Regions from separate parts of the Pseudactinotalea sp. Z1732 genome, predicted to be linked through region 3. Evidence: predicted binding sites of a transcription regulator. Region 3 holds the regulator's gene; each other region holds the start of a gene.

Region 1 (4,584 bases), on a different contig from region 3:
AGCGCGTCCATCTCCGCCAGGGTGGCGTCGGGGCCGATCGTGAGCGGGTTGGTGACCATCCCGGATTCGGACCGCTTCACCAGGTCGACCTGGGCGGCCTGGTCCTCGATGGCCAGGTTGCGGTGCAGCACACCCAGCCCACCCTGCCGGGCCACCGCGATGGCCATTCGCGCCTCGGTGACGGTGTCCATCGCTGCCGAGATCAACGGCATCGACAGCGGGATCCGGCGCGTCAGGATGGTGGAGGTGTCGGCCTCACTCGGGATGACGTCGGTCTCCCCGGGAAGCAGCAGCACATCGTCGTAGGTCAGTCCGACGAACGCGAAGGGATCAGGGGCGGTGGCGGCGGGCTGAGGTTCGGTCACACCCCAAGTCTACGTGGCCGTCGCGATCTAGGATCGAGCGGTCTGGGTGAGGAGGCTCATGATCTCATGCAGCGCCCCGCTGAGGGTGCGGGCGCGGTGCAGGCCGTCCCGGGGGGCGATGGTGTCGGTGAGGGCGATCAGGAAGACCTCATCGCCCCGCTCGCACAGCACCCGCACCAGGTTCTCTGCGATCTCGGACTCCCCCAGGATGACTGTCAACACTCCCTGCTGGCGGGCTACCAGGTCCAGCAGCGCCTGCCCGCCATCGGCCTCCAGGCGCTGATGCGCCACCCGAACGTGCGCTCCACGCAGCGTCATCTCGGTGGCGAGCACGTGGGCGTCGGTACTCATCGACGGCACGCACTGCACCAACGCCTGGATCCGATCCGGCTCCGGCTCGGAGCTGGCCTCGGCGAGCACGGTCAGCATCTGGGCACGCAACAGCCGTTCCGGGTCGCGCCCCGGGCGATCCGGCTGCGGGCGCTGGGCGACCATCTCGATCGCGGGGCGCACCGCCATCAGCCAACCGTCCAGCAGACCGTGCTCACGTCCGGCTCGCCTGATCAGTCGCGCCAGCCGCCGATGATCCCCGTCGACCGCAGCCGCGGCCACGGTGAGCGGGTCGGCCACCATGGGCTCCTCGTCCTCCGGCCCGGCCCCAGCCGGCGCATGACCCTTCCGGCCGTTCTGCGCAGGCTGACCAGCAGCGGGCGTGGTGTCTTCGGCCGAGCCAGGACCGCCGGCTGGTGCGGCGCCGTTCCTCGCGTCCGGTTCCCCGGCTGGTGCGGCACCGTTCCTCGCGTCCGGTTCCCCGGCTGGTGCCGCACCGTTCCTCGCGTCCGGTTCGCCGGCTTTCGCCGCACCGTCGGACACATCGGTGCCCCGCAGCGCAATTTCGGCGGCATCTGCCGGTGCCACACCCTCCAAGGTGAGGCGGCGCATCGTCTCCAGCCTGGCCAGGTCGGATGCCTCGTACCGGCGGTGACTGCCGGCCACGTGACCGGATGGTCCCAGTCCGTACCGCCGGGCCCAGGTACGCAGCGTGGGAGCGGCCACTCCCAGGCGGGCCGCGACCCCGGCAACCGTCAACCGGATGCCGTCGCCAAGATCCTCCGGGGGCCCCGGCGACGTTGATGACACCGCGCACCTCCCCTTCCTGTCAGGGCCCCCCACGGGCGACTTGTCCGGACCGACCCCACGCGGGCGACCTGTCCGAGCCCGCGCACGGGCCATTCCTGCCCTAGAGACTAGGCGGCGGATCAGTTTTGAACAAGTTGACTCGCACGCATGAACAAGCGTCGAGCGCCACTGAACAATCTACGAATGCTTCGAATAGTTTGCGCATCACCCTTGAATAACCTCTGGCGCGGTTGTAGCGTGTGTCTCGTTGAACTCATCCACCACCGATGGAAGGACTGAGATGGCCGAACTATCTAGACTCCCCGGACCCGTCATGGAACGTTGGGAGTGGCAGTACGAAGGCGCGTGCCGGGCAACCGGCTCCGAGCAGTTCTTCCACCCCGAAGGCGAGCGCGGCGCATCGAGGCGTCGCCGCGACGCCAACGCCAAGGCGATCTGCGCCGAGTGCCCGGTGATCCAGCAGTGCCGTGAGCACGCCCTGAAGGTGCGCGAACCCTACGGCGTCTGGGGCGGACTCACCGAGGACGAGCGCACCGACATCCTGGCCGCCCGGATGCCCGCCGCCAGCTGAGTTCCTCCCGGACGCCCGAACGCGACCGAGCCCCGGTTCCCACTGAAGGGAACCGGGGCTCGGTGTTTGCTCAGCAGCCGCAGCCGCTAGCGGCGGGTCACTTCTCGACGATCGCCAGAACGTCGCGTGCCGAGAGGATCAGCAGATCCTCACCGCCGTACTTGACCTCGGTGCCGCCGTACTTGCTGTAGACGACCTTGTCGCCAACCGTGACGTCCAACGGGACGCGGTTGCCGTTGTCATCGATCCGGCCCGGGCCCACCGCCAGGACTTCGCCCTCCTGGGGCTTCTCCTTGGCGGTGTCCGGGATAACCAGACCGGACGCGGTGGTCTGCTCGGCCTCGAGCGTCTTGACGACGATCCGATCCTCGAGCGGCTTGATGGAGACCGACACTACGGACCTCCCCTTCGCATGTGATGGGAACCAGGACAATGGACCGCTACCAACTACGCACCTCCGCCGTCGCGGGGGTCGGACATGCACCGCTGGTGAACGGTCGGGACCCCGGGTGGGGCCCCTCGGGGTCCAATCTAGATCGCCGTTAGCACTCGGTCAAGGTGAGTGCTAATCATGTGGTCCACGTCGCTCCACCGAACCGCTGCACTCGTGCACCCTGGCAGAATCGTGAGTATGGATCCTGCCGCGCTCGCGCGCCTGCTCACCCCGGAGGGTTGGGCGCTGCTCGGCCAACTCCCCCCGTACTCGGAGGACGCAGCCCTGCGCATCTCCGAGGGCTTGCGCGCCCGGGGATTGGACCCGGACCTGGTGGCGGCCGCCCTGACCCAGTCCAGGCTACGCGCCAAGGCGGTCGAGAAGTTCGGCGAGTTCGCCTCCGGCATGCTGCTCACCGCCGAAGGGCTGGAGCAGGCCACCCGGCTCGAGGTGGCCGCGCTGCATGCGCGCCGTTACGCCGGGGCCGGGGCCAGCCTCGTGGCCGATCTGGGCTGCGGTCTGGGCGCGGACTCCCTGGCGATGGCGGGCCTGGGCCTGCGGGTGCTGGCGATCGAGAAGGATGAGGCCACCGCCGCCTGCGCCCAGATGAATCTGCGGGCCTTCCCCGAAGCTCAGGTGCGCCACGCCGATGGCCTGGACCTGGACCTGGTGGCCGAAGGCGTGGACGCGATCTTCGCCGACCCTGCCCGGCGCACCCGGCGCGGCAACCGCGTGTTCGATCCCAAGTCCTACTCCCCCGACCTGGACACGGTGCTCGCCCTGGCCGACACGACTCCCGACCTGGGCATCAAGGTCGCGCCCGGGATCCCCTACACCGCGCTGCCCAGCCACACCCACGCCCAATGGGTCTCGGTGAACGGAGCGGTGGTGGAGGCCGGCCTGTGGTTCGGTCGCCTCGCCACCGAGGGTGCCGGCCGCAGCGCGATCCTGCTCACCGACGCCGGTACGCACCACCTCGGGTGGTCCGGAGATGCCGATGCCCGCGCGACCCAGGCGCCCGACGGCCGCCTCGCCGCCTACCTGCACGAACCCGACGGGGCGATCATCCGCGCCGGACTGGTCGCCGACGTCGCCGACCAGCTGGGCGGCCACCTGGTGGATCCCTCGATCGCTTACATCACGACCGCCCAGGCGGTAACCACTCCCTTCGCCCGCAGTTACCGCGTGCTGGACCATTTCGGCTTCGGCTTGAAACGCCTCCGGGCCTACCTGCGCGACCGGAACGTGGGGCGGGTGACCATCAAGAAGCGCGGCACCGCCGTCGTCCCCGAGCAGTTGCGTCAGCAACTGCAACTCTCCGGCGACGCCTCCGCCACGATCGTGCTCACCCGTCTACAGGGTGAGCAATCGGTGCTCGTGGTGGACCCGCTCGAGACCGCGGGACGAGAATGAGGGCGTGACGCTTGAGTTCGCCCCCTCGTCCCGGTCCAGCCTGGGGGTTGAGTGGGAACTGGCGATGGTCGACGCCGACTCCGGAGACCTGCGCCAAGTAGCCCAGACGGTGCTCGACGCGGTCGCCCCGGACGACGGCTCCCAGCACCCGACCATCCGCCAGGAACTACTCCTGAACACGGTCGAGGTGGTCACCGGGGTGTGCCGGACCACCCCGGAGGCGATGGCCGATCTGTCCGGCTCGGTGGACCTGGTGCGTTCGATCACCGATCCGCTGCGGGTGGACCTGATGTGCGCGGGCACCCACCCGTTCGCAGACTGGGGCGGCCAGAAGGTCACCGACAAGGAGCGCTACGCCACCCTGATCGATCGCACCCAGTGGTGGGGCCGCCAGATGCTCATCTACGGGGTGCACGTGCACGTCGGCATCGAGGACCGGGACAAGGTGCTGCCGATCCTGGGGGCACTGCTCACCTTCTACCCGCATCTGCTGGCGCTGTCGGCCTCCTCGCCGTACTGGTCCGGCCGCGACACCGGATACGCCTCGAACCGGTCACTCCTGTTCCAACAGTTGCCGACGGCGGGGCTCCCGTTCACCGAGATCCGCACCTGGGCGCAACTGGAGCGGTACGTGGCCGACATGCTGCACACCGGCGTGATCG
Region 2 (4,584 bases), on a different contig from region 3:
GGGCCTGGGCGGAGGTGCCGATACCCGGGGAACCCTCAGCCAGCTGCATAACAGGGGCCTTGGACTGTGTCCTTCTGCGGCCGATGGTGACGGTCAGCACGGTGTGAGCGACCACGGCACCGAACAGGATTAGCCCGTCTACCGCGCTGATCACCCCGTCGAGGCAGACCAGCACCAGCGCCGCGGACAGAGAAAGCATCAGGGGGAGATCAAAGCGCACCAACCGTTGTGTCGCGGCCAGCGGTAGAACTAGAGCGGAGAGGCCGAGAATGAGCAAGACGTTAGCAATGTTGCTGCCGACCACATTGCCCACCGCCAGTCCGGGTTCGTCGCGCAGGACCGCACCGATACTCACCGAAAGCTCGGGCGCCGACGTGGCCGCCGAGACCACGGTGAGCCCGACCACCAGGGAGGAAACCCCCGCTCGACGAGCCAAGGCGGAGGCCCCTCGCACCAGTACCTCCCCGCCCAGCACCAGCAGCACCAACCCGACAATGATCCGCCCCAGGTCTAGAAGGTCCATAAGTAGGAGTGTAAGGATCACAACCCGAGTCGCGATGAGCACTCCATCGACCCGGTTGAGCACCCGCATGAGGATCGGGATCTGGGACTTCAGCAGTGTCCCGGGCGTGGTGTGCGAGCGGCCCCCCGGGAGCATCCTGGCCCGCTCGGGCGCCAACCGCCGGTCGATCGTGGCCGCGCTCATCCGGGAGAGCAACTCAGCCTTGGCGACACCTCGGGGCTGTTCCCGAACACGGTGGTTCGGGGAGCACAAGGGCATCCCCGCACGGTCACGCTCCGCGTGAAGATCGGTCGCCGGACTCCTCTCCGATGTCCTTGAGCTCGTACGGCGCGAGCACCATGTGGAGGCACAACCACCAGGTGTAGACGCTGGCTGCTCCCCACAGGGCTGCATCGGTCACGAGTCCGTGGGCGATCTCGTTGCGCAAGTTCGGCCCGACCTGTTCGAGCAGCACCGACTGCAACTCGAAGGCGAGGTTTTCACCCAAGAACACCTTCGACTCAGGCATCTCGAGAAGCGAGCCGAGCGCCTTTTCGGTCTCAACTCCGTTGTCGCCGATGTTGAGCGTATGGAGACCTTGAGCCTTGAGCCGCAGTCGCACCATCTGCTCGATCTGCGGCACCAGGAGCGACAGCGCCGAGGGCATATCGCCGTTGAGTCCGTGCCAGATGCCTCGCGCCCACAGGCCGGCATGGCGAATGGGAACCGTCGGGGACTCCCGGCACACTGATTCCACGAACGCCAGGTCAAATCGGTGCTCGGTGCTGATGACCTCGAGCGCCGGTGCAATGAGAGTTTGGACGACGAGCCCGATCCGATGATGGTTGCGGCTCACCAACTCGTCGATGATTTCCTGTTCAGACGGCTCAGATGCGGGGTCACCCGCCCCAACGCTGACCTTGCGTCCGTCCCCGCTCATCGTGGACCTAGTCAGCAGCCGGAGGATGCCGTTCGCAAGGTGTTTGCGTGCAGACTCCGTCTGCTCATCGAGGTCGAACAGCGTCGCAATTCGGGAAAGGGCGAGCAGGGCCGCGGGACGCTCCAAGCCCGATACTCGGTTCTGAGCCTTCTTCACGAACTCATAGATCTCGATCGGTTCTCGCTCGAGCGGGCTCATCTCCTCGAGCGAGAGTTCGCGCAGTTCCCGCAGCCATTGTTGTCGCTGGCTGATCACCTCTTCAAGCCCATGGGCAGTGCGGTACTTGCGCGGCAACAACCGCAGCGCTTCGAGTGACTTCTCCAGCGGCCCGCTTGCACCGAGCGCGGAGCGCTCCCTCGCCATCCGCATCTCGGCTTCCGTCGCGTACGAGTCGGCAACCAGGGCCTGGCACCGGCAGGCGCCCTCATCACGCTGGCCGCGGTTCCACCATGCGGACGCTTCGCGCAGGAGCGCACGCTCGGCCCGGCTTCCTCGTGTTGTGTGTGTCGCGAACTCCTCCAACCGCTCTCCCAGGGCACGCGCCTGTTCGGGGGTGGTCTTGCCAGCACCCCGAAGGACCTCGGACACTTGTGCCTGGAGGTAACCGTTGCCCCCGTCGCCAGCGAGGAAGGCCACCAACGTGGACGTGAGTTTCTCCAACACGGCCGCGCCTGGCTTGCCTTGCCGTCGTGCCAGTTCCACGACCCGGCGGTAGCTGTCATGTCCAGAGCGTACCCACGCATCCCAGGTCAGCGGCACCGCCAGGTATGCATCGGCGGCCATGAGCGCCACCGTCGGATCGCGAGGGAACCGGTAGGTCCACACAACGTCGGCGATCCTGGCGCGCAGCACCACCGGCTCGATGATAGGGAGTGCCTGTGCGAGGAGCGTCAGTTCGGCTGCGTCGAGGTCGCTGGGAACAACCGTGCGCGATCCGCCTGACTCCATGGCCGGAGAGAACGGCTCGTCCCAAGAATCCGGGTTGAGCATCGCCGAGGTGGCACGCGCCATGGCAGTCAGCGTGCGTGATCGTACCGAGGAGCTGCCCTCGCTCTCGTGGGCGCGTTGCGCCAGATCTGCGAGCAGACAGTGCAGCACCTCCGCAGCCTCGAAGACGGCGACATCCTCGCTCTGGCTCACAGCCTCCCACCAGGAAGCATCGGGCACCTCATCTGCCGCCTCCTCGGCCTGGCAGGAAGTGCTGGATGCTGGCGGGGTCGTCGAGTCATCGTCGTTGGCCATGCCTCAACCCTAGGCAAGGCGCGGCACGAATACGGCGCGGCCGGCGGGCCATGCGCGAGGTGCCGAACAACCTCGGCGCGAGCAGCATGATCGGCCTACGGGACGTCAGTCAGCGCCAGCGCCTAGCGACGGCCAGGGTCGGGACGGACTGCTGCACGCGTCCTCAGGGTCGGCGGGCTCATAGCCGGTCACTGCCAGGTCCTCTTGCCAGGCCCTCATCGATGTCGGCTTGAGATCGTCGCTCTCGGACGAGTTCCGGGTGAACCAGAGAGCCCCCGCGATGCTGTCTGCAATCAGACGAACGCTTCCAACCCGCGAATGACCCAAGACATTATCGCGACCCCCTGCGCGCTGCTGCGACACTTACTCAGGGAGACTAATCGCGAGGACTGACTCTGACCATCGAAGCGGCGTCATTCCTCGATCGACTGCCAGCGGCCCTCCTTCTCCATGTCCGGAGGCGGAGGAAGGTCGGACGCCGTGTCGTTGTAGTGGGTGCTCACGGTGCTCACGTAGTCGCGCAGCATGCGATCCAACTCGGGTAGTTGCTCGTTTACAGTTGTCATGTGCTCGGACTTGATGCCCTTTTGCATAACGAACCCGAGTTCGGACAACTTGTTGATTTCCACGTCCAGGCGCTCCGCTTTCTCGACAGCCCACGAGGGACCGAGCACGCGGAGCGCGAGCACGGCACCACGAAACCTGTCCTTCGTGCGGTTGAACTCGTCCATCATCTCTGAAAGGCCCTCGGGGGCTCGTCGGTACTGCGCCTTCACGTAGATGCCGTGAAGCAGCGATCGAATAAGCCCGGCGGTGTCGCGCGCAAGTCCTACCGCTTGGAGCACCCGTTGCCGCTCTGCGGTTTCTTCTGCTTCTCGCGCCTGGCGTTCCGCGTCGCCGCGAAGCGTGCGCTGATTCAGCCACCATCCGAGGACGATGCCTGCCGGACCGAGCAGCCACGGGATCACGTCTTGCACCATGCCGAAATTGTGCCGCACAGCACCGACACTCGACCGGAACCAGGACCGCACGGGCGGCATAGTGGCGGAAGGCACCGGGTCTCGGGTTTGCGGCTTCGGACTGTCTCGCAAGCCGAACGTTCAACGCAGAAGCGCTCCGCTGACCTGCGCCAACGTCCGTGCTCATTCCGGGCCGTCCCGTTAGACCAGTCCGGTGATGTGACCGGTGAGGGGGCGTTATCTGAACGCGCTCTCGGTGACCCCGCAACAAGCGGGCGTGGCAGGCGCTGTCCAGCATCGGCTGGGGCGGGCCAGCGTGGTTCCAGGGCCACGAGGGCGTGTCATGCCGCATCCGCGTAGTGCCGCGACGAGGGACTCCACCCCAGGTATCGGTCCAGGGGTGCGCCTCCTCCCCGGGGAGGAGGTGGGGCACGCCCGATCTCGTCGCCAGGGACGTTCTACTCCCTCTCGGCCGCTCGTAGCGTCGTCAGTGTCGCCGGCAGCAGTGCCGGTGGGAACTGGAGCAGAGCACATGATCGAGGTGACGCACCTGACCAAGCGCTACGGCGCCGCGACGGCGGTGGACGACCTGTCCTTCACCGTGCGGCCCGGCACGGTCACCGGCTTCCTGGGACCGAACGGGGCCGGGAAGTCGACGACGATCCGGGCGGTCGTCGGGCTGGAGAGGCCGACGTCCGGTTCCGCCACCGTGGGTGGGCAGCGGTACGCCGACCTGCCCGCCCCGCTGCAGGAGGTCGGCACGATGCTCGACGGCCGGAACGCTCATCCCGGACGCACGGCGCTCGGCCACCTGATGGGACTGGCGCGCACGCACGGCATCGGTCGGGCGCGCGTCGAGCAGGTGATCGGTCTCGCCGGCCTGGAGTCCGTCGCCCGTCACCGGGTCCGGACCTTCTCACTGGGCATGGGCCAGCGACTGG
Region 3 (4,584 bases):
GATCGGTCATGGGCCGGGCCGTCGCCCAGGGTCTCCTTGCTCGGACGGGGTCCACACATCGTGGGGACCGGACACTGCGGAGTCTACGAGATCGACCGATCCGGCCGTGGTCTGGCCCTCGGGTCAGCGTCCGGAGAAGCGGTCCCGCAGCCGTGAGAACATCCCGGAGCCGGCCGGGGCCAGCCGCCCCTGCGGGCGTTCCTCACCGCGCTCGGCGGCCAGGTCCTTGAGTAGCCCCTCCTGGGTCTCGTCCAGCCCGGTGGGCACCCTGACCTGGATGTGTACGTGCAGGTCACCGCGGCGGCCACCACTGCTGAGCACACCCACGCCCAGTCCGCGCAGGGTCAGGACCTCCTCGGGCTGGGTGCCGGCACGCACGTCGATGTCCTGGTCGCCGTCGAGGGTCTCGATGGTCAGCACCGTGCCCAGCGCCGCGGCCGTCATCGGCAGTTCCACCGTGCAGTGCAGATCGTTGCCGCGGCGGGTGAACGTCGGGTGGGACTTCTCCCGGATCTCCACGTACAGGTCACCAGGGGGTCCACCGCCCGGACCGGTCTCACCCTGACCGGTGAGTTTGATCCGGGTGCCCTCGTCCACCCCGGCGGGGATGTTGATGTTGATGGTGCGGCGGGAGCGGACGCGACCCTCGCCGGAGCACTCGGCGCACGGGTGCTCGATCACGGAGCCGAAGCCCTGGCAGGCCGCGCACGCCTGGCTGGTCATCACATTGCCGAGGAAGGAGCGGGCTACCCGCTGCACCGAACCGCGGCCCCCGCACATGTCACAGGTGCGCGGACCCGTCCCGGGCGCACAGCAGGTGCCGTGGCAGGTTTGACAGACCACGGCGGTGTCCACCTCGAGGTCCTTGGTCACCCCGAAGGTGGCCTCCTCCAGCGTGACGGTGACCCGCAGCAGCGCGTCCTGGCCGCGCCGGGCCCGCGGGGTGGGGCCACGCTGGCCGCCGCCACCGGCAGCGGCGGAGAAGAAGTCGAAGATGTCGGAGAACGGGAAGTCCCCACCGCCACCGCCGTTCATCCCACCCAGTCCGCCGGCGTCGTACTGGCGACGCTTGTCCGGATTGGACAGCACGTCATGGGCGGCGGCGATGTCCTTGAACTTCTCGGCACCATCCGCTCCGGCCACGTCGGGATGGTGCTGGCGCGCCAACTTACGGTAGGCGCGCTTGATCTCCTCGGTACTGGCGTCGCGTTCGACACCGAGAACGGCGTAGTAGTCGCTCACTGATCGCTTTCTTGACTCATCGACTCAGGCGGACAGGATCCTGGACAGGTAACGCGCCACGGCGCGGACCGTGGCCATCGTGGTGGGGTAATCCATGCGGGTCGGGCCCAGGACCCCCACCTGGGCGATCGCCTGGCTTCCGGTCCCACCGTAACCCCCCGCGACCACGGAGGTCTCGGACAGGTGCTCGGAGGAGGTCTCGCGACCGATCCGTACCGCCGGCGAGGCACCGGAGGCGTCCTCGGCCATCTCCGAGAGCAACCGCAACAGCACCACCTGCTCCTCCAGTGCCTCCAGGACCGGTGAGATGGTGCGGGTGAAGTCGGTGTCGGATCGGGCCAGGTTCGCCGTCCCGGCCATCACGATCCGATCCTCGACGTCCTCCCCGACGGTATCCAGCACCGCGCTCACCACCTCGGCGACCATGGCCCGCTCCTCGGGGTCGAAGACGTTCTCCAGATCGGTCAGTGCGCTGCGCAGCCCGGGCAGTTCCCGGCCGGCACCCAGGGCGTTGATCCGGGCCCGCAGTTCCCCGAGCACCGCCGCATCCATCGCCTCGGGCATCGCCACCATGCGCTGTTCCACGCGCCCGGTGTCGGTGATGATGACCACCATCAACCGGGTAGCCGAGACGGGGATCAGTTCGACGTGGCGCAGGGCCGACCGGCGCAGAGAGGGGTATTGCACCACGGCCACCTGCTGGGTGAACTGGGCGAGCAGTCGCACGCTGCGCTCCAGCACGTCGTCGAGGTCCACCGCGCCCTCGAGGAAACCGGCGATGGCACGGCGCTCAGCCACCGATAGGGGCTTGAGCGCGGCGATCTGATCCACGAAGAACCGGTAACCCTTGTCGGTGGGGATCCGGCCGGCCGAGGTGTGCGGCTGGGCGATGTAGCCACCGTCCTCCAGCGCCGCCATGTCATTGCGGATCGTCGCCGGTGACACGCCGAGGTTGTGCCGTTCCACGAGGTTGCGGGACCCGACCGGCTCACGGGATCGCACGTAGTCCTGCACGATCGCGCGCAGTACCTCCAGTTGACGTTCCGAACTCATCCCGGGCCTCCTCTCCGCGTGGTCCCTCATCATGCGCCTCATGGTCGGCACCGGCGCCCCGAGGGCCCTTGGTGCCGTGATCGACCGCCACCGGCGGCAGTGTGGATCAGCACTCACCGGTTTCGAGTGCCAATTCTACGCGTCGCTGCGCCGAATACCCCAGCGATGTGCGTAGCCTCACCCGGATGAGCCCTTCGCAGTATCCAGGATTCGATCGTTACGGCACCGACGTGCTCTCCGCCGACCCCCACCCGGTCGCCGCACCGGTGCCCAAGGTCCCGGCCCAGGTGGGCCTGGTGGTGGAGGACGCCGAGACAGGCTTCACCGGTGCGGTGGTGCGGGTGGAGAAGTCCGGCGGGATGGTCGTGGTGGTACTGGCCGACCGGCACGAGAAGGAGCGGGCGTTCCGGCTCGGGCCCGGGTTCTGGGTGGACGGTAAGCCGGTGCACCTGGTCCTCCCACCGGCCAGTGCTCGGACTACCCGGGCCCGCACCGCCTCGGGTTCTCGCGCCGTGACCGGCGCCCGGGCTCGGGTGGCCCGGGCTTCCCGGATCTGGGTGGAGGGACGCCACGACGCTGAACTGATCGAGAAGGTCTGGGGCGAGGACCTGCGCCTGGAGGGAGTCGTCGTGGAGATGCTCGACGGCGTGGATCACCTTGCCCGCGCCGCAGCCGACTTCGCGCCCGGTCCGCACCGGCGCCTGGGGGTGCTGGTGGACCATCTGGTGCCGGGATCGAAGGAGTCCCGGATAGCGGCCGAGGCGATGCGCGCATGCGGCGCGCAGAACCTGCTGGTGCTGGGGCACCCGTACGTGGACGTGTGGCAGGCGGTCAAGCCCGCCCGGCTCGGGCTGACCCAGTGGCCCTCGGTGCCACGGGGCGTCGACATCAAGGTCGGCACCCTGACGGCACTGGGTTGGCCGGCCGAGACCCAGGCCGATGTCGCGCGTGGCTGGAAACGCATCCTGGGCCGGGTGCGGTCCTACCAGGACCTGGAGCCGGCACTGCTGGGCCGGGTGGAGGAACTGGTCGACTTCGTCAGCGCAGGTCCCCAATGACGGGCGCTCAGCCGCGGAACAGGGTGAACACCCAGTAGCCGATCAGCACCCCGGCCGGGCCCGCCGCGGCGATCAGCACGCTGCGCCGCACCACCGCACCGGCCTGCCAACTCAGCACGGCGGCCGCCGCGATCAGCACCACGATGGCCGCCGAGACCACCGGGGGCCACGCGCCCAGCCCCACGATCGCGGCCAGGCCCAGGACCAGCCCGATCAGGATCGGCATCAGCATCCACGCCGCTTGCTCCGGGACTTCCGGACCGGACCGTTCCTGATCCGCACCGGAGGGTTGGGCAGCGCCCGCGTCACCGGGTGCGCCATCGGGCCGGGACGGTGCGCCGATGACGCCGGTCGTTGCCTCACCGGGTCCGGGCGCCAACGTCTGGTCGTCGCCGGCGTAGCCGGGACCGGGCGACTCGCCGGCCTCGGGCGGTTGCACCGGATCGATCCGGAAACCGCCCTCGGCGGCGGTGGGGTAGGCCGAGCGCAGCGGCGGGGCGGCAGCGTAGTCGCCGACGGGCCAGGGCCCTCCCGGCTCGCCCGGTTCCCCGGTGCCGGCACCGGGTGGAGGAGTGGTGGGGGTCGGCGCGGTCGGTGCGGTGGGCCCGGCCGGCTGCCCGGCCGACGGTTGCGTCGGCGGCACACCCGGCTGGTTCGTCGACCGCTCGGCCGGCTCGACCGGATCGGCCGGCGTCGGCGCTTCCTGAGTCATCCCACCCACCTGTCGTCGCTGGTCATGGCCAGAATAGGCCACCCCGGCGGCATCACTGCGGCGCAGTTCGTCCCAGGCGTGCCCCTCAGCCCAGCACGCGATGCACCACCGAGTCGGCCAGCAGCCGGCCCCGCACGGTCAGGACGAGCATCCCCTGGCGCGCCGGGAGTTTCTGGGCGAGGCCCTCGGCCACCAGCCCCTCCAGCACCGCGCTATCGGTCACCGGGAAGCCCTGGGCCAGACGCACCCCCAGCAGGACCTCCTCGGCCCGGCGCTGGGGAGCGGACAGGTGCTCCTGACCGGCCACCGGGAGACGTCCGGCCTCGACTGCTGCGGCATAGGGGCGCGGGTGCTTCAGGTTCCACCACCGCTGTCCCCCGATGTGGCTGTGGGCACCCGGGCCGACCCCCCACCAGTCCTGCGAGCGCCAATAGGCGATGTTGTGCCGGCACTGCTGGGAGGCGCCGCGGGACCAGTTGGAGATCTCGTACCACTCATACCCTGCCCGGGTGAGCATCG
Region 4 (4,584 bases), on a different contig from region 3:
CGCCCGACTGGTACTCCTCACCCGCACCCACTCCCCCGAACCGGGTGACCACCACGGCGCACTGCTCTGCGATGCCGACTTGGCCGTCCTCGCCCGCGAGGCGACCGGATACCGGCGCTACGCCCGCGACGTGCGCGCGGAGTACTCCCACGTGCCGCACGCCGACTTCATCAAGGGGCGCACCGCCGTCGTCCGCCATCTGCTGGAACTGGAGCCCCTCTACCGCACTGACCGAGGCCGGGAGTTGTGGCAGGAGGCGGCCCGGGCGAACCTGCGCGCCGAACTGGCCACCCTCACCTCCACGCCCTGAGCACAGCACCCCCTGTGCGCGACCCCCGTGCGCGAGTCCGCTCAATGTCGCGTCGATCCTGGCCAGCAACGATCCCGTCAGAAACCACAACGGCCCCCGATCCACGAGGGATCGGGGGCCGTGTGTGTTTCAGCTGGTCAGCCGAGCATCTGATCGGTCAGATCAGAAGCCCATGCCGCCCATGTCCGGCTCGCCACCGCCGGCCGGGGCCGAGGGCGGCTCCGGCTTGTCGGCCACGATGGCCTCGGTGGTGAGGAACAGACCGGCGATCGAGGAGGCGTTCTGCAGTGCAGAGCGGGTCACCTTGACCGGGTCGGCGATGCCTGCGGCGAGCAGGTCCTCGTACTCACCGGTGGCGGCGTTCAGGCCGTGGTTGTTCTCCAACCCACGCACCCGCTCCACCACGACGCCGCCCTCGAGGCCGGCGTTCACGGCGATCTGCTTCAGCGGCGCGTCCACGGCCACCTTGACGATGTTCGCCCCGGTCGCCTCGTCCGCTTCGAGGGTCAGGCCCTCGAACGCCCGGGCGGCGGCCTGGATCAGGGCCACGCCACCACCGGCGACGATGCCCTCTTCCACAGCAGCCTTGGCGTTACGCACGGCGTCCTCGATGCGGTGCTTGCGCTCCTTGAGCTCCACCTCCGTGGCGGCACCCGCACGGATGACGGCCACACCACCGGCGAGCTTGGCCAGGCGCTCCTGGAGCTTCTCGCGGTCGTAGTCGGAGTCGGAGTTCTCGATCTCGGCGCGGATCTGGTTGACCCGGCCCTCGATCGCGTCGGCCTCGCCGGCACCCTCGACGATCGTGGTCTCGTCCTTGGTGACAACCACCTTGCGGGCCTGGCCCAGCATGTCCAGGGTGGCGTTCTCCAGGGACAGACCCACGGTCTCGGAGATGACCTGACCACCGGTGAGGATGGCCATGTCGTTCAGCATCGCCTTGCGGCGGTCACCGAAGCCGGGGGCCTTGACGGCCACGGACTTGAAGGTGCCACGGATCTTGTTCACCACCAGGGTCGCCAGGGCTTCGCCCTCGACGTCCTCGGAGATGATGATCAGCGGCTTGCCGGACTGGATGACCTTCTCCAGCAGCGGCAGCAGGTCCTTGACGTTGGTGATCTTGGACTCCACCAGCAGCACGTAGGCGTCCTCGAGGACGGCCTCCTGACGCTCCTGGTCGGTCACGAAGTATGCGGACAGGAAGCCCTTGTCGAAGCGCATACCCTCGGTCAGCTCGAGCTCCAGGCCCAGGGCCTGGGACTCCTCGACGGTGATGACACCCTCGTTGCCGACCTTGTCCATGGCCTCGGCGATCAGTTCACCGATGGCCGGGTCACCGGCGGAGATCCCCGCGGTGGCGGCGATCTGCTCCTTGGTCTCGATCTCGGTGGCGTTGCTGAGCAGCGACTCGGTCACGGCCTCAACGGCCTTCTCGATGCCGCGCTTCAGCGCGATCGGGTTGGCACCGGCGGCCACGTTGCGCAGGCCCTCGCGCACGAGCGCCTGGGCGAGCACGGTGGCGGTGGTGGTGCCGTCGCCGGCCACGTCATCGGTCTTCTTGGCGACCTCCTTGACGAGTTCAGCGCCGATCTTCTCGTACGGCTCGTCGAGCTCGATCTCCTTGGCGATGGACACGCCGTCGTTGGTGATCGTGGGGGCGCCCCACTTCTTCTCCAGAACGACGTTGCGGCCCCTGGGGCCGAGGGTGACCTTCACGGTATCGGCGAGGACGTTCAGTCCACGCTCCATACCGCGACGAGCCTCCTCGTCGAAAGCAATCATCTTTGCCATTCGGGTTTAATCCTCCTGCTGGCGGACGAAAGCCGGTTCGACGCCCGCGACGGACGATGCCCCGACATGCGTTCACGTCACGCATCCCGCGGCACCTCGTCTTACCGGCCACAGTTGTCACTCTCAGGTCGAGAGTGCTAACGCCATTATTGGCACTCTAGGGGTGAGAGTGCAAGCAGGATCGACGACGACGCAGGCCTTCGGTGCGGTATCTCACCTTTGGTCACACGCTCATCACGGCTGCTGCCGGGCTCGCTCTGCGCGGATCGTGCCGCCGTCTTGGACGAAATCGACGGGGCGAAGGGCACCCACTGGTTGCTGGGCCGGGTCTCTCACCGCGGCCCGAGACCGGGCATCTGATGGATCCCGAAGCGTTCCCGCAGCGCCCACCGGGCGCCATGGTGGCCGCACATCCCGTGAACCCCGGGGGCCGGTGGGGTGGCGGCTGAGCACAGATACACCCCGGGGATGCCCGCACGGTAGGGGTTGAGGCTTGTCAGGGGGGCACCGAGGATGCGGCGCAGATCCAGGGCACCGTTGCTGATGTCCCCGCCGACGTAGTTGGCGTTCGTCCGGCTCATCTGCGCCGCTGGGGTGCACCGGGCATCGACGACCACATCCCGGAAGCCCGGAGCGAACCGTTCGATCTGCGCCGTGACCGCTTCGGTGACGTCCGCCGTCGATCCGGCGGGCACGTGCGCGTAGGTCCACAGCGGCCGCAGTCCGTCCCGGCTGCGCGCGGGGTCAGCGACGGCGGGGTCGCTGAGCAGCACCATCGGCTGCTCAGCGTGTGCGCCGGCGGCCACCTGGGCCTCGGCGCGCACCATGTCCGCCCGCGAGCCGCCCACGTGCACGGTCCCGGCCCGCCCCACCGGGGCATCGCGCCAGGGCACCGGTTCGGAGAGCACGAAGTCGACCTTGGCGGCGGCATTGCCGTGCCGGTACCGGCGCAACCGGGTGGCGGTGCGGGGTGGGAGCCGGTCCCCCCAGATCCGCGCGATCGCGCCAGGTGTGGTGTCGAAGAGGTAGGACCGGGCACGTGGCAGTTGCCGGTAATCCTGGATCAGCGTGTCGGTGTGGATGGTCGCACCGTGGCTACGCAGATCCGCCACCATCGCGTTGGCGATCGCTCGGGACCCGCCCACCGGGAGCGCCCACCCGGAGGTGTGTGCCAGCAGGCCGAGCAGCAGTCCGAGGCCGGCGGGCGCAAGCCCGGGCATCCCGGCGATGCCGTGGGCGGCCACCCCGGTAAACAGGGCCGGGGCGGCGTCTGCCCGGAATCGGGTGTTCCATAGCGGGCTGCCCTGTTCCAGAACGCGCAGGCCGTAGTGCAGCGCGCCGAGGAGCCCGCTGGGGTTGCGCAGCGCGGCGGGGATGGCGCGCATGTCGGCCAGTCCGATCCCGAGGACCGCGGGCTCGTGCTGTACCAAGGGGCCGAACAGCGACCGCCAGGCGCCGCCGTCGGCCCCCAGGGCTGCTGCGGTGCGCTCCAGGTCGGTGTAGGCGAGGGCGGCGGGTTGGTCGTCGAGGGGCTGGGCGTAGGCAATCTCGGGGACGGTGAACTGCACCCCACGGGCCGGCAGGTCGAACTCGGCGAAGAACGGGCTGGCCAGGGCCAGGGGGTGCACCGCGGAGCAGATGTCGTGCTGCAGGTTGCCGGCCAGGCCAAGGTTCTCGGTACGCGCGCCCCCGCCGAGGGTGGGCTCGGCTTCGTACAGGTGCACATCCAGTCCGGCGCGGGCCATCGTGACCGCGGCGGCCAGGCCGTTCGGCCCGGAACCGACCACGACGACGTCGGTTACCGCTCGCTCGCCCATCGCCCTCCTACCGCTTCGGCCTTCGCTGGTGCCACTTCTTGGACAGCCGTCTGACCACCGCCCCGACCGACTCTCCGACCATCGCAGCATCCCACCTCGCCCCCACCCGCCGCACGTGCGCCCTGTGGGGCCGCACCCCCTCCGCAGCCCACCCCGCCGCACCTGCGCCCTGTGGCCAGCCGGCGATCCGGGCCGCACCCCCTCCGCAGCCCACCCGCTCGAGCGCTTCTCGTAGGATCGGGCGACCATGCACCGTCGCCCACTCATCGTCCTCACCGCAGTGGTCCTGGCCGCTCTGCTGACCGGGATGGCGCTCGCGCGGACCGACCTGTGGGACCCACGACGCATCGATGAGGTGGATCCCTACGCCTGGGGCGTGCAGGTGCGCCCCGACGGTGAACGGGCCGTGATCCTGCCCGGCGCCGAGGTCTCCTACCTGCGCGGCAGCCGGGTCCTCGCCCCCACTCCGGATACCTCCGCGGGACAGCACCGGGACGCGCACGAACGAGCCCAGGCGGACCGCGACTGGCTCGCCGCCGGATCGGTTCCCGGCACCGGAAGCGCCTACGAGGAGATGGTCACCGGCGCACTGCTGGACATCCGTGCCCTGACCCTCGACGACGGCGCCGCCCTTGCCGGGTACAACCCGAACTGGCGGTACGTGTG

What was found. Region 3 encodes HrcA, which represses chaperone genes, less so after heat shock. Its sites were predicted from a motif close to TTNGCACTCGNNNNNNNCGAGTGCNAA; they were not measured.
Region 1: the regulator HrcA is predicted to act here: its motif matches at 2,619-2,645, upstream of groES (co-chaperone GroES).
Region 2: the regulator HrcA is predicted to act here: its motif matches at 2,794-2,820, upstream of ACPL7H_RS02350 (DUF4209 domain-containing protein).
Region 4: the regulator HrcA is predicted to act here: its motif matches at 2,251-2,277, upstream of groL (chaperonin GroEL).

The regions. Positions count from the first base shown of each region.
Region 1 covers NZ_JBMPQC010000003.1:78,923-83,506, forward strand. The annotation lists gene guaB (IMP dehydrogenase) at 1-365, opposite strand, end outside; gene ACPL7H_RS07620 (MerR family transcriptional regulator) at 393-1,505, opposite strand; gene ACPL7H_RS07625 (WhiB family transcriptional regulator) at 1,786-2,076, shown strand; gene groES (co-chaperone GroES) at 2,174-2,470, opposite strand; gene ACPL7H_RS07635 (class I SAM-dependent methyltransferase) at 2,708-3,922, shown strand; gene ACPL7H_RS07640 (glutamate--cysteine ligase) at 3,927-4,584, shown strand, end outside.
Region 2 covers NZ_JBMPQC010000001.1:493,855-498,438, reverse strand. The annotation lists gene ACPL7H_RS02355 (calcium/sodium antiporter) at 1-523, opposite strand, end outside; gene ACPL7H_RS02350 (DUF4209 domain-containing protein) at 792-2,684, opposite strand; gene ACPL7H_RS02345 (hypothetical protein) at 3,098-3,664, opposite strand; gene ACPL7H_RS02340 (ABC transporter ATP-binding protein) at 4,176-4,584, shown strand, end outside.
Region 3 covers NZ_JBMPQC010000002.1:231,454-236,037, reverse strand. The annotation lists gene ACPL7H_RS04925 (PhoH family protein) at 1-10, opposite strand, end outside; gene dnaJ (molecular chaperone DnaJ) at 124-1,242, opposite strand; gene hrcA (heat-inducible transcriptional repressor HrcA) at 1,267-2,295, opposite strand; gene ACPL7H_RS04910 (DUF3097 domain-containing protein) at 2,481-3,353, shown strand; gene ACPL7H_RS04905 (hypothetical protein) at 3,361-4,065, opposite strand; gene hemW (radical SAM family heme chaperone HemW) at 4,151-4,584, opposite strand, start outside.
Region 4 covers NZ_JBMPQC010000020.1:12,199-16,782, reverse strand. The annotation lists gene ACPL7H_RS18435 (DUF4031 domain-containing protein) at 1-310, shown strand, start outside; gene groL (chaperonin GroEL) at 473-2,101, opposite strand; gene ACPL7H_RS18425 (phytoene desaturase family protein) at 2,434-3,918, opposite strand; gene ACPL7H_RS18420 (glycoside hydrolase family 15) at 4,166-4,584, shown strand, end outside.